One region of the Paenibacillus sp. RC84 genome, then DNA from elsewhere that is predicted to be linked to it. Evidence: riboswitches for the same ligand, from Rfam matches in the RefSeq annotation. Region 1 holds a riboswitch; each other region holds the start of a gene.

Region 1 (3,274 bases):
GGCGGAAAGCGGCACGATCAGCCGGTAATCCGGTCCCGCGATCAGACGGATCAGATGAGGCACGATCAGCCCGACAAACCCGATGACGCCGGATACGGAAACGGCCGCAGCCGTCACCAGTGTCGCGGTGATCAGCACGATCAATTTCGTCCGTTCGACATGGATACCCAGATGGGCGGCCTGACGTTCCCCGAGCGCCAGCAAGTTGAGTGTCCGCGCATAGCTGTAGAGCACAACGAAAGTTACGAGGAAATACGGAAGGAGAACGGTTGTGTACGACCAGCCTTTCATAGCGAGGCTGCCCATTAGCCAGAAAATGATTTCATTGACGACCTGCTTGGACATCGACACCAGAAAAGAAACCACGGAGCCGAGAAACGCCTGCATCACGACACCGGAAAGCAGCAGCGTCTCCATACGGATTTTGCCGTCAGTCCGGGCCAGTCGTAGAACGATCCAAAGCGAAACGGCTCCTGTAGCAAACCCGACGACCGGTATCGTCCACGTCCCGAAAAACGTCGTCTGCAGACCGAAGTAAATGACGAACGCCGCGCCGACGCTCGTTCCGCTGCTGACCCCAAGCGTATACGGGTCCGCAAGCGGATTGCGCAGAACGCCTTGAAAAGCGGCTCCCGCTACCGAAAGGGAGGCCCCGACAAGGATGGCCAGCATTACGCGCGGCAGCCTTACCTTCATAATAATCTGCTCCGAGGATACGGGCCAGTCCGGCGTGATTCGGTCTCCGATCCAAGGCAGCTTGCTCCCCAGAATCGAAGCGATCTGACTCACCGGCAGATGGGCCGAGCCCAGCGAAAGACTCAGCACAATAGAAAGAAGAAGGAGTAAAACTCCTACTCCTCCCCAAAGTCCCCATTTAGGTTTCATTTATTTCACCAAGTCCGGATAGATGGCTTTAGCCATTTGCAGGAGTCCCTCTGTCAGACGCGGTCCCGGACGGGTCAGCGTATTCTGGTCGAGACCGATTACCTGGTTGTTTTTGACCGCATTGATTTCGTTCCACCCGCTGCGTCCGCGAATGAGTTCTTCAAGACTCTTCTTCGTTTTGTCATCCACCACGTCTTTGGCGAATAAAATAACGTCCGGGTTCTGCTGAATGATTTTCTCCTCGCTGATCTGCTTCCAGCCCGTAATGTCGGAAGCGACATTGACACCGCCCGCCAGCGTGATCAGCTCATCCATGAATTCGCCCTTGCCGACTGTCCAGCCCGGAGAGAATTCGATGTAGACTTTTTTCTTCTTGTCCGCCGCTACGGTTTTTACGGCATCCGTAACTTTCTGACGGTCCTCTTTCATTTTTGCGACAACTTTTTCCGCCTGTTCCTGATGGTCGGTAATCTGACCGTAGAGCTGAATATTTTTCATGACGTCGTCAAGCGTCTTAGGCTCCACCTTGAACACGTTGATGCCCATGGCGCGCAGCTTTTCGACCGATTCTTTTTTCATCGAAACGCCTGTGAAAACAACGTCGGCTCCCGACGCGATAACCGATTCCTGGTTAGGCTGCGTAATTCCGCCCATTTTCGGCTTCGTTTTCGCTTCCGCCGGATAATCGTCAAAATCGGACACGCCGACGATTGTATCGCCCAGACCGATCGCAAAAAGAGCTTCCGTCTCAGCCGGCGAAACCGACACGATTTTACCGGGCGCTTTCTCGAACGTAAATTCCTTGCCTGTCGCATCGGTTACTTTCAAAGGATACTGCGTTTTCTTCGCGCTCGTTTGCGGAGCGGTGCTTGCCGCCGGAGAGGCCGAGCCCGCCGTCCCGTTATCCGTGCTTTGCTTGCCGCAGGCTGCCAGGCCGACGGCCATCGTCAAAACAAGCAGCAGCAGGGCGTATTTAAAACCCCTAGCGGTTCTTCGTTCGTTGTTCATGTTCTCTACTCCCTTGCTGATTTAGTTTGACTTGAAGTTGTCCCACGATGTTCGCGCATGTCAACAAAAAATCCCCTCTATCCGGAGATAGAGGGGATAACTTTCGGAATCACGAGGTGAAACGGCCGTCAGTCGGACGTCCTTTCCGGTTTCGCGCGATCCTCTCCTCGAAGGATATTGTGCTGCAAACCGGCAGGCAGGTCTCCTGACTTACGGATGACTGACCGTCTTGCCTTCCCATCCGCGCGCGGACAGTGGCATCGTAAGACGATCTCCGTATTACAGTGGCGGGACCGTGCCGGATTTGCACCGGCTTCCCTTTTCACCCTGGGCTTCGGCTCCGTTGGGAGACGCCGCTTCGGGACCTGACGGTAAACGTATGAGGTTGGGCCTTCAAGTTCATCCCCCATTATAGGCCAAGCGGCGCCGGAAAGACAAGGACTTTAGTCACCGCACCGCTTGCAGTTCCTCGCGCGGGCCATAGAGTCGTGGCGGCGCCGAGGCCGTCGCGTCAGGATTTAGCGGCGATCTTTTTGAGCACCTCGAACGACTGTTCGGGATTGCGGCTGTTCACCGCCATGAAAGCGACGAGCCCTTTGCCCTCTACGCCGTTATCCTTCATCCACTTGGAATACTGGAGCGGAATGCCGTACAGATGCGTCTCCTTCTTGGGCGCTTCGGGCGGATTCTTTTTCTTCCCGGCAGGTTCAATCGTCGCCTCGAGTACGCCCTCCGGATAGTCCTCCTGCTTGAAATGCTCTTCCAGCGGTAAAAATGCCCCTTCGGCCGCATAAATCTTAAACTGTTCTTCGGGGATGATCAGAATACCGTGATTGCCGTATCCCATTTCGACGATCATCTTCTCATTGGAAAAAAGCGGGGACGTATTCAAATAGATGGACGGCTTGTCCCCCACAAGCGCTTTCAACGAATTTTCAAGCTTAAAAGCGGCATCGACCGGTATACCGTCACGGGCCATCATAAAGATGGAAACATCCGCTTTGGGCTGGGCCTTCCCGCACCCGGAAACCAAGACGGTGAATAATAGAAGCAGTACAGCAGCCGAAAACCAGCGTTTCTGTGTCATCGTAATCCCTCCGTTGCCTGATAGCCTGTGCAAACGCTGCAAAAAAGCCGGCATTTACCGGCTCTTCTGGACTAGATTCATATATTCGTTAATCTTATGATCAAGTAGCGTACTCATTTCAATTACGGACTCGGAAGTCATAGCCTCACCGGACTGAACCATCTGTTCCAGTCTGTGCCGCATAAACTGAATTTCTTCTTCCAGGTGAAAGAGGGAGGCTAATTTGGCAGGTCGTTTGGATAACCAGCGTTGATCGGAAACGTCATGGCTGTACCAACCCGAGTTGTCGGCCAG
Region 2 (3,274 bases), on a different contig from region 1:
CGTAAGGAGAGAGCCGAAAATGAGATATTTCCCCATATCGAAAAATTCCCCGCCCGCGTGACCCATCATCGTAACGAATTTGCCGCCGCCCTGCACGTGCGCGCAGTCTTGTCCGTTCCCGGCGTACAGCGAGTCCAGCCTGTGTTTCAGAGGATTTTTGTTAATAAACGCGTACACGAACAAGCCGATAAACGCGCTAACTCCAAGGGCCAGTCCCATCCGGGCGTACACCATTTCGGGATTCATCCGGAACGCCGTGTATGTCGCCGCATAGACGACCGGGTTGACGATGGGACCCGCCAGAATGACGACTACGCCTATGTACAGCGGCATTCCCTTGTTGATCAGCCGCCGGACGACCGGGATCATGCCGCACTCGCAAATCGGAAACAGGATGCCCAGCAGACAGGCGAACACGAATCCGTGCAAAGGATTCCGGGGGATCGCTTTGCGGATCCAGGTCTCCGGGATGTAGACCTGCATGAACGAGGAAAGCAGCACACCGAGCATAATAAAAGGAACCGCTTCGAGCACGATGCCGATAAACATCGTCTTGAACAGGCGGATGACCGAAGGGTCCGGCAACGCCGCATTCCCTGTCCGTACGGCTTGCCAAGCCAGTATAACCAGGAAACTTCCCGCTGCGATATAAATCAGGTGTCTTTTTCTCATCCCTCTGCTTGCTCCGCTGAAATGCACGTTCTCCCCTCCTGTGTAAAACAGTATCTTTATTTTAATCGTAATTATTACGTTTTTCAACAAAAAAGACTTCTCCCTTATCCCGATCCTCTTCTTCATCTCTATGCGAATCTGCCCGAATCTATGACAAGCTTCCCTTGTCCGGTCCGTGAAGCCAAAAAAATCCCGGCACGCGAAACCGCGTTACCGGGATAATACTTCAACGGCTCGGATTTAAACCTGCACGATCCGTCTCACTTCCGCAGGCAGGTCCGCAGGTTCCAGCCGTTTTTCCGGCTTCCAGTAAAGGAGAGCCGCTTTGAAATTGTGCGGGTAAATCAGCCTGCCGTCTTCTTCACGCACATAAGAGTACAAGAGATCAATGGCCTTCCTGCGGTCATATTCCTTGTCCAAAACCGCGCTCAGGTTGTCCTTGAGCAGCTCTTCCTCCGTATCGTAGGCATACGTTTTGTGCAGGTTGACCATTTTACAGTTCGCATCGATTCCCAATTCATAAAGCAGATTCTGCAAATGGATGTAATCTCGGCGTTGAAATTTAATCCGGCAGCCCAGCTGCTCCTGAATGTCTTTGTAATGCGGTCTTTCAGGACCGCTAACCATGCCCGCGATTCCAAGACGCTTCGCCGTGTTGTTGATGTGCAGCAGCGCCCGGTCGATTTCCTGCATCCGGTAGTAACAATTGACGCCGAATACCACGTCGGCTCGCTCCACCTTGGGAAGTTCTTCCCACTTGGCATGTACGAAGTTTAAATGATTCCAGCCCTTCCGCTCCGCTGCGGCTTTCAGGTAAGCAAGCACGCTCTCGGAGCTGTCGACGCAGGTGAGGGAACCCGCTTTCTCGGCCGCTTCGAACGTATAGTTTCCCCAGCCGGGACCGATTTCCAGCACATCCTCGCCGGGATCGATAAAAGCGATCAGCTCCTTGCGCAGGTTGGCGACCCAGGAATCCACCCCGGCTTGTTCTTTCTTTTTCATAAAAGCGTTCCAGAACCCTTCTTCCTTGACGTCATCGGTCATCCGTACGGGAAGATTTCCGTCCCAGTCTTTCATCCCCTCCTGCCAGAGGGTTTTGTAATTCGTATTTAGTTTGACTCCGTAATACATCGTTTGCCTCCCCATACGGTTTGAAGATCTTGTTAGTCATACTTCTTTCGATCAAAATGCGGCGGACTTCATTTTACCTGTAAAGCCGGAGGAGTCCATCGATCCGAAACAAATAAAAACATCCCGCCGGAGGCAGGATGTTTGGGTTCATCGCATGAATACGCTCGGGTCAGGACCCGGACGATTAGGGAGAACATTCGCATCAACGCCATCCTATCTGCGTAGGAATGAAGTTACCGGTAAACAGGCAGGTCTCCTGACTCGGGAACCCTATGCGCGCCTTCCCGGATTAACCAGTGACGTGATGCGCTTCGGCCGGGGCTTCTCCCCCCTTTTCCCCTTACAGTGGCGGGACCGTATCGGAATTGCACCGAACTTCCCTTTTAATCCGTTCCCTCTCCCCGGAGAAAGAACCGGAACCTGTTTAATAAAGAATGTTTGATAATCCATTGTCTTAAGAAAAACGTGCATGCCAAACAACTTCACGGTTAATAGTAGTCCAAATCCGGCTTTTTGGCAAATGACCGAAGCGTGCGGGCAAGCAGATGTACCGGTAAGGCGGGCCCGCCAAACTTCGGACTATTAAGTGGAGCCGCGACGGTTTATGACTCCGCTATTTCCCTTCAATAATCAGGTTGATTTGATGAATAAATTCTTTTGCCAGCCCAAGCTGTTTATATGCGAATTCCAAATCTCCGCTGCCTGAAAGTGCGAAATCCAAGTTACCTAAAGTGGACATCAGTATGCGTGCGGTAACGGCAAATCCAAAAGCTTGCTTATTCGGCCTGATTATTCATCTGACTCCAGATATACTGAAAGGTTGGCTCCTGAATTCCGTTGAATAATGCAAGATTGCCTACATATGAAGCCAAATCCCAGTAGGCGGGCATCCAGGATAAATCTTCAAAGTCCGACCAGATCCAGCCTTCCGGACTCGGTAATAAGTTTCTTGAATGGGCATCTCCATGAGACGGTAGCAGCAAACTTGTTTCGAGACGCATCTGTCTATCCATCGCGAAGAACAGACTTAGCAAATTTTGTATACGCCGATCCGGATGCTTCATTAATCTAAAAGCCGATTGACATGTCCGCTCCCAAACACCAAGCAGAGGAATCTCGTCGGTAAAATCTTTCAATGCCAGTGAAAGTCTATTAACCAGTTCAACTGCTTCGCTTGGCGAAGGGCGCCGCAGTTCTGTAGGGGGAACATACTTCCAAAACGTCATCCATGTGCCGCCAATATCGTAGGGTCCTGCATCCGTACGGTCCGTTGGCAAGCGTACCGGCACTCCCTTCGATTGGAGATGACGTGCGGCTCTTAATTCACGCACCAGTACCTTGTAGGCGTAATCTGCATGATTTTTTGAAAGCACAGTGGCTATCCGGGCCACAATCGGATACGGGGCCAAATGAACGATCAGGTTCCCGCCATTACCAAGCTCGAGAGGAGTAATGTCCTTTAATCCGGCTT
Region 3 (3,274 bases), on a different contig from region 1:
CGATTCCCGCCTCTTCGAGTGCTTGCACTTCTTTCTCCAGCGCGAGCGAAATCTGATAGGCGACTACGTCTCTGGACAGATCGTCCCGGACGAATGACCAGTTAAGAATCGTAACCGGTCCGGTCAGCATCCCTTTGACGGGACGTGTCGTGAGCGACTGGGCGTAGACGGTTTCCTCGACGGTCATCGGCTGCGTAAAAGCCACATCGCCGTAAATGACCGGCGGTTTCACACAGCGCGAGCCGTAGGACTGCACCCAGCCGTTGCGCGTGAAGGCGAAGCCGTCCAATTTTTCGCCGAAAAATTCCACCATGTCCGTCCGTTCGAATTCCCCGTGAACGAGGACGTCCAGATCCAGCTCCTCCTGAAGCTTGATCCATTTATCGATCTCGCTCCGGATAAACGCTTTATACTGCTCGTCCGTCCATTCCGCTTTTCTCCATTTGGACCGCGCCTGTCTGACTTCCGCTGTCTGCGGGAAGCTTCCGATAGTCGTGGTCGGGAGAAATGGCAGCTGCCACTTCTCGCGCTGAAGGGCCCGCCTCTCGCCGAAATCCGCGCCGCGTGCCGCCGGCACCTTTTGAAGCTGCAGAGCGGCCGCCTGGACGGCTTTGTTGCCGCGAGCTTCGGAAGATCGGAGGGCGGCAAGCGCTTTTTCGTTCCGCTGAAGCGCTTCGGCGGTGTCCGCCGTTTGGGATACCGCCGCCTTGGACAGCAGGACGATTTCCTCCAGCTTCTCGTCGGCGAAGGCAAGAGCGTCTCTCAGCACCGGATCGAGCTTATCTTCGTGAACGGTGGACACCGGCACATGCAGAAGGCTGCAAGATGGCTGGACGATCACCCGCTCTTCGGGAACCACGGCTAAAATGCCGCGAAGCGTATTCAGCTTCTCCTTCAGATCGGAACGCCAAATATTCCGGCCGTCCACGATACCCGCTCCCAAAATTTTACCTTCGGGAAATCCTTCGCTCTTCAGAAGCTTCAGCGTCTTCTCACCGCCGTGTACGAAATCAAGCCCGATCCCGCTTACGGGCAGCTGCACAACCCTACTGTAATGTTCCACGGATTCGAAGTAGGTCTGGAGCATAATTTTCAGTTTCGGCGCTGCCTCTGCCAGTGCTTTGTAGATCGCTTCAATCCGTTCCATATCCTCGGCGGATACGTTTGTCGAAAGCACCGGTTCGTCCACTTGCACCCATTCGGCGCCTTCCCGTTCCAGCTCTCGCAGCACTTGGCCGTACAGCGGAAGCAGCCGGTCGATCCAGGCATCGGTTTCCGTCTCGGAGTACCCTTTGGACAATTTCAAAAACGTAAACAGTCCGAGAAGCACGGGCTTGCCCTGGATTCCGAGCGCTTCTTTGGCTTCGCGGTAAGCTTTGAGAGGCTTGTTCTCGACCAGTTCGGGCCTCGCGCCCTGCAGTTCCGGCACAATATAATGATAGTTGGTGTTAAACCATTTCGTCATTTCGCATGCAGCCGCCCCGTCCTCGCCTCTAGCCATCGCATAGTAGGTGCCCGGAGATACTTCACCGCCCTCGTATTGAAACCGTTCCGGGACGATTCCGAACATCGCGGAAGTATCCAGTACGTGGTCGTATCCCGAAAAATCGTTGACCGCGATAAGCTCAATGCCCTTCTCCCGCTGAATGCGAAGATTTCCCAAACGGACCTCGGTCAGCTTGTCCGTCAGCTCCCGCTCCCCGATTTTACCGGCCCAGAAAGACTCCAGCGCCTTCTTCCATTCACGTCCCGCTCCGATCCTCGGGTACCCCAAACTGCTGCTTTTCAATGCGTTCATGATCTTGACCTCCTGATAGTGGCTTGAATTGGATGTTTGCATAAGTTCTCTGTTTCATTTGCTTGTTTGTACGCGAAAAATAAGAAAAGGACGTCATTATCCCCGAAGCATGCAAGGATAAAGACGCCCTCTGTTTGTATAATCAGCGGCTCGTACTTTAACACCTCCCTATCTCCCGTAGGTAAAGCAGTGCTGTCAGAACAGGCAGGTCTCCTGGCTCCAGAATCATCATCTTCGGCTGCCTTCCCGGTCTAAGACCAGTGGCATAATCGCCTTGACTCCTCTGTTACAGTGGCGGGACCGCGCCGGTTTTTCACCGGACTTCCCTTTTAAGCTCCAGCTCCCGAGGGGCTGGGCACCTATTCCCAACATATTCAATTGGTTAACTTAGGAATGACTATACACAACGAAGCTTATTTATGCAAGCTTTATTCCAGAGGAATGCCGAAATATTTAAGCAGAGCTTCCTTGTAGGCCGCGTCGTTTTCGGGCACGAACGTGCGCACGCCTTCTGGCGTGAACAGCTTAAACTCCTTGCCGGAGACCGAATTGCGCCCCTCACGGGTCCGTACGGCTACCATCGCATCCTTCGTGAAAATGGAGTCCGGGCTGTGCTCGCACCAGAAGCTGGCCATGACAAAATCTTTGGGCAGCTGCGGCTCCTCGGTAAACGAGTAAATGCGCCTCCAACTGCCGTGATGGTTCTCGCTCAGCACCCAGCCGAATACGGGGTCCCGCTCCATGGCGTATAACTCCCCGCCCTGCCGCTGTTCCAGCTTCTCGGCAAGACGGACCGGTCTCCGGGGGACGATGCCCCCGACACCTACGTCGCATAAGTAGCTGACCCCCTCCGCCTCCACTTTCAATACGTGATGGCGGCGTTTGGGCGGCAGCTGCGTCTCGTCTCGCCAGAACCGGGCGACATAATCGGTCACGGGGTAACCGAGCTGGCGCAGCAGCCAGCCGAACAGGGCGTTCAGCTCGAAGCAGTAGCCGCCCCGCCGCCGCTCGACGATTTTGTGGCGCAGATGCTTTATGTCCAGAGACAGCGGAATACCGTTCAGGATATCCAGATTTTCATACGGAACGGTGTGCAGATGCTGCTCCTGCAGCAAAGCCAGCGCTTCATAACTGCCGTCCAGCGGCCCTTCGTAACCGATTCGGTTGAGGTAAGCCTCCACTTCAGGTTTCAAAGCTTCTCTATCCGTCCTCACGAGACATCCTCCTTTACGGCAGGCTCGCAGACCCTGATTTCTTTGGTACGGAGATCCACAACACGGCTGCGCACATCGCATTTGGAAATGAACAGAGGCTCGCCGTCCCGGTCTATCCAATACGCGATAGGCAGTGAAACTTCGCTGCCGCGAAAGGATCCGTCCGCATGACTCGTCCCGATGACCATGGCATGATGCCGAGAGGCGATTTCTTTCGCTTTTGCAACCCATTCATCGAACTGCTCTTCACTGAACATGCCGA

The links. Region 1 has a riboswitch for cobalamin ahead of ABH899_RS03850 (ABC transporter substrate-binding protein). Riboswitches for the same ligand answer to the same signal wherever they lie in the genome.
Region 2: linked by a shared signal. The riboswitch ahead of ABH899_RS13755 (class I SAM-dependent methyltransferase) and the one ahead of ABH899_RS03850 (ABC transporter substrate-binding protein) in region 1 are both predicted to bind cobalamin.
Region 3: linked by a shared signal. The riboswitch ahead of metE (5-methyltetrahydropteroyltriglutamate--homocysteine S-methyltransferase) and the one ahead of ABH899_RS03850 (ABC transporter substrate-binding protein) in region 1 are both predicted to bind cobalamin.

What each region holds. Positions count from the first base shown of each region.
Region 1 is NZ_JBGBYL010000002.1:24,382-27,655, reverse strand. It holds gene ABH899_RS03855 (FecCD family ABC transporter permease) at 1-885, opposite strand, end outside; gene ABH899_RS03850 (ABC transporter substrate-binding protein) at 886-1,893, opposite strand; cobalamin riboswitch at 2,072-2,277, opposite strand; gene ABH899_RS03845 (hypothetical protein) at 2,405-2,980, opposite strand; gene ABH899_RS03840 (aspartyl-phosphate phosphatase Spo0E family protein) at 3,035-3,274, opposite strand, start outside.
Region 2 is NZ_JBGBYL010000005.1:247,419-250,692, reverse strand. It holds gene ABH899_RS13760 (permease) at 1-699, opposite strand, end outside; gene ABH899_RS13755 (class I SAM-dependent methyltransferase) at 913-1,803, opposite strand; cobalamin riboswitch at 2,033-2,242, opposite strand; gene ABH899_RS13750 (aminoglycoside phosphotransferase family protein) at 2,580-3,274, opposite strand, start outside.
Region 3 is NZ_JBGBYL010000004.1:449,491-452,764, reverse strand. It holds gene metE (5-methyltetrahydropteroyltriglutamate--homocysteine S-methyltransferase) at 1-1,798, opposite strand, end outside; cobalamin riboswitch at 1,985-2,176, opposite strand; gene ABH899_RS12270 (arylamine N-acetyltransferase family protein) at 2,227-3,012, opposite strand; gene ABH899_RS12265 (hypothetical protein) at 3,009-3,274, opposite strand, start outside.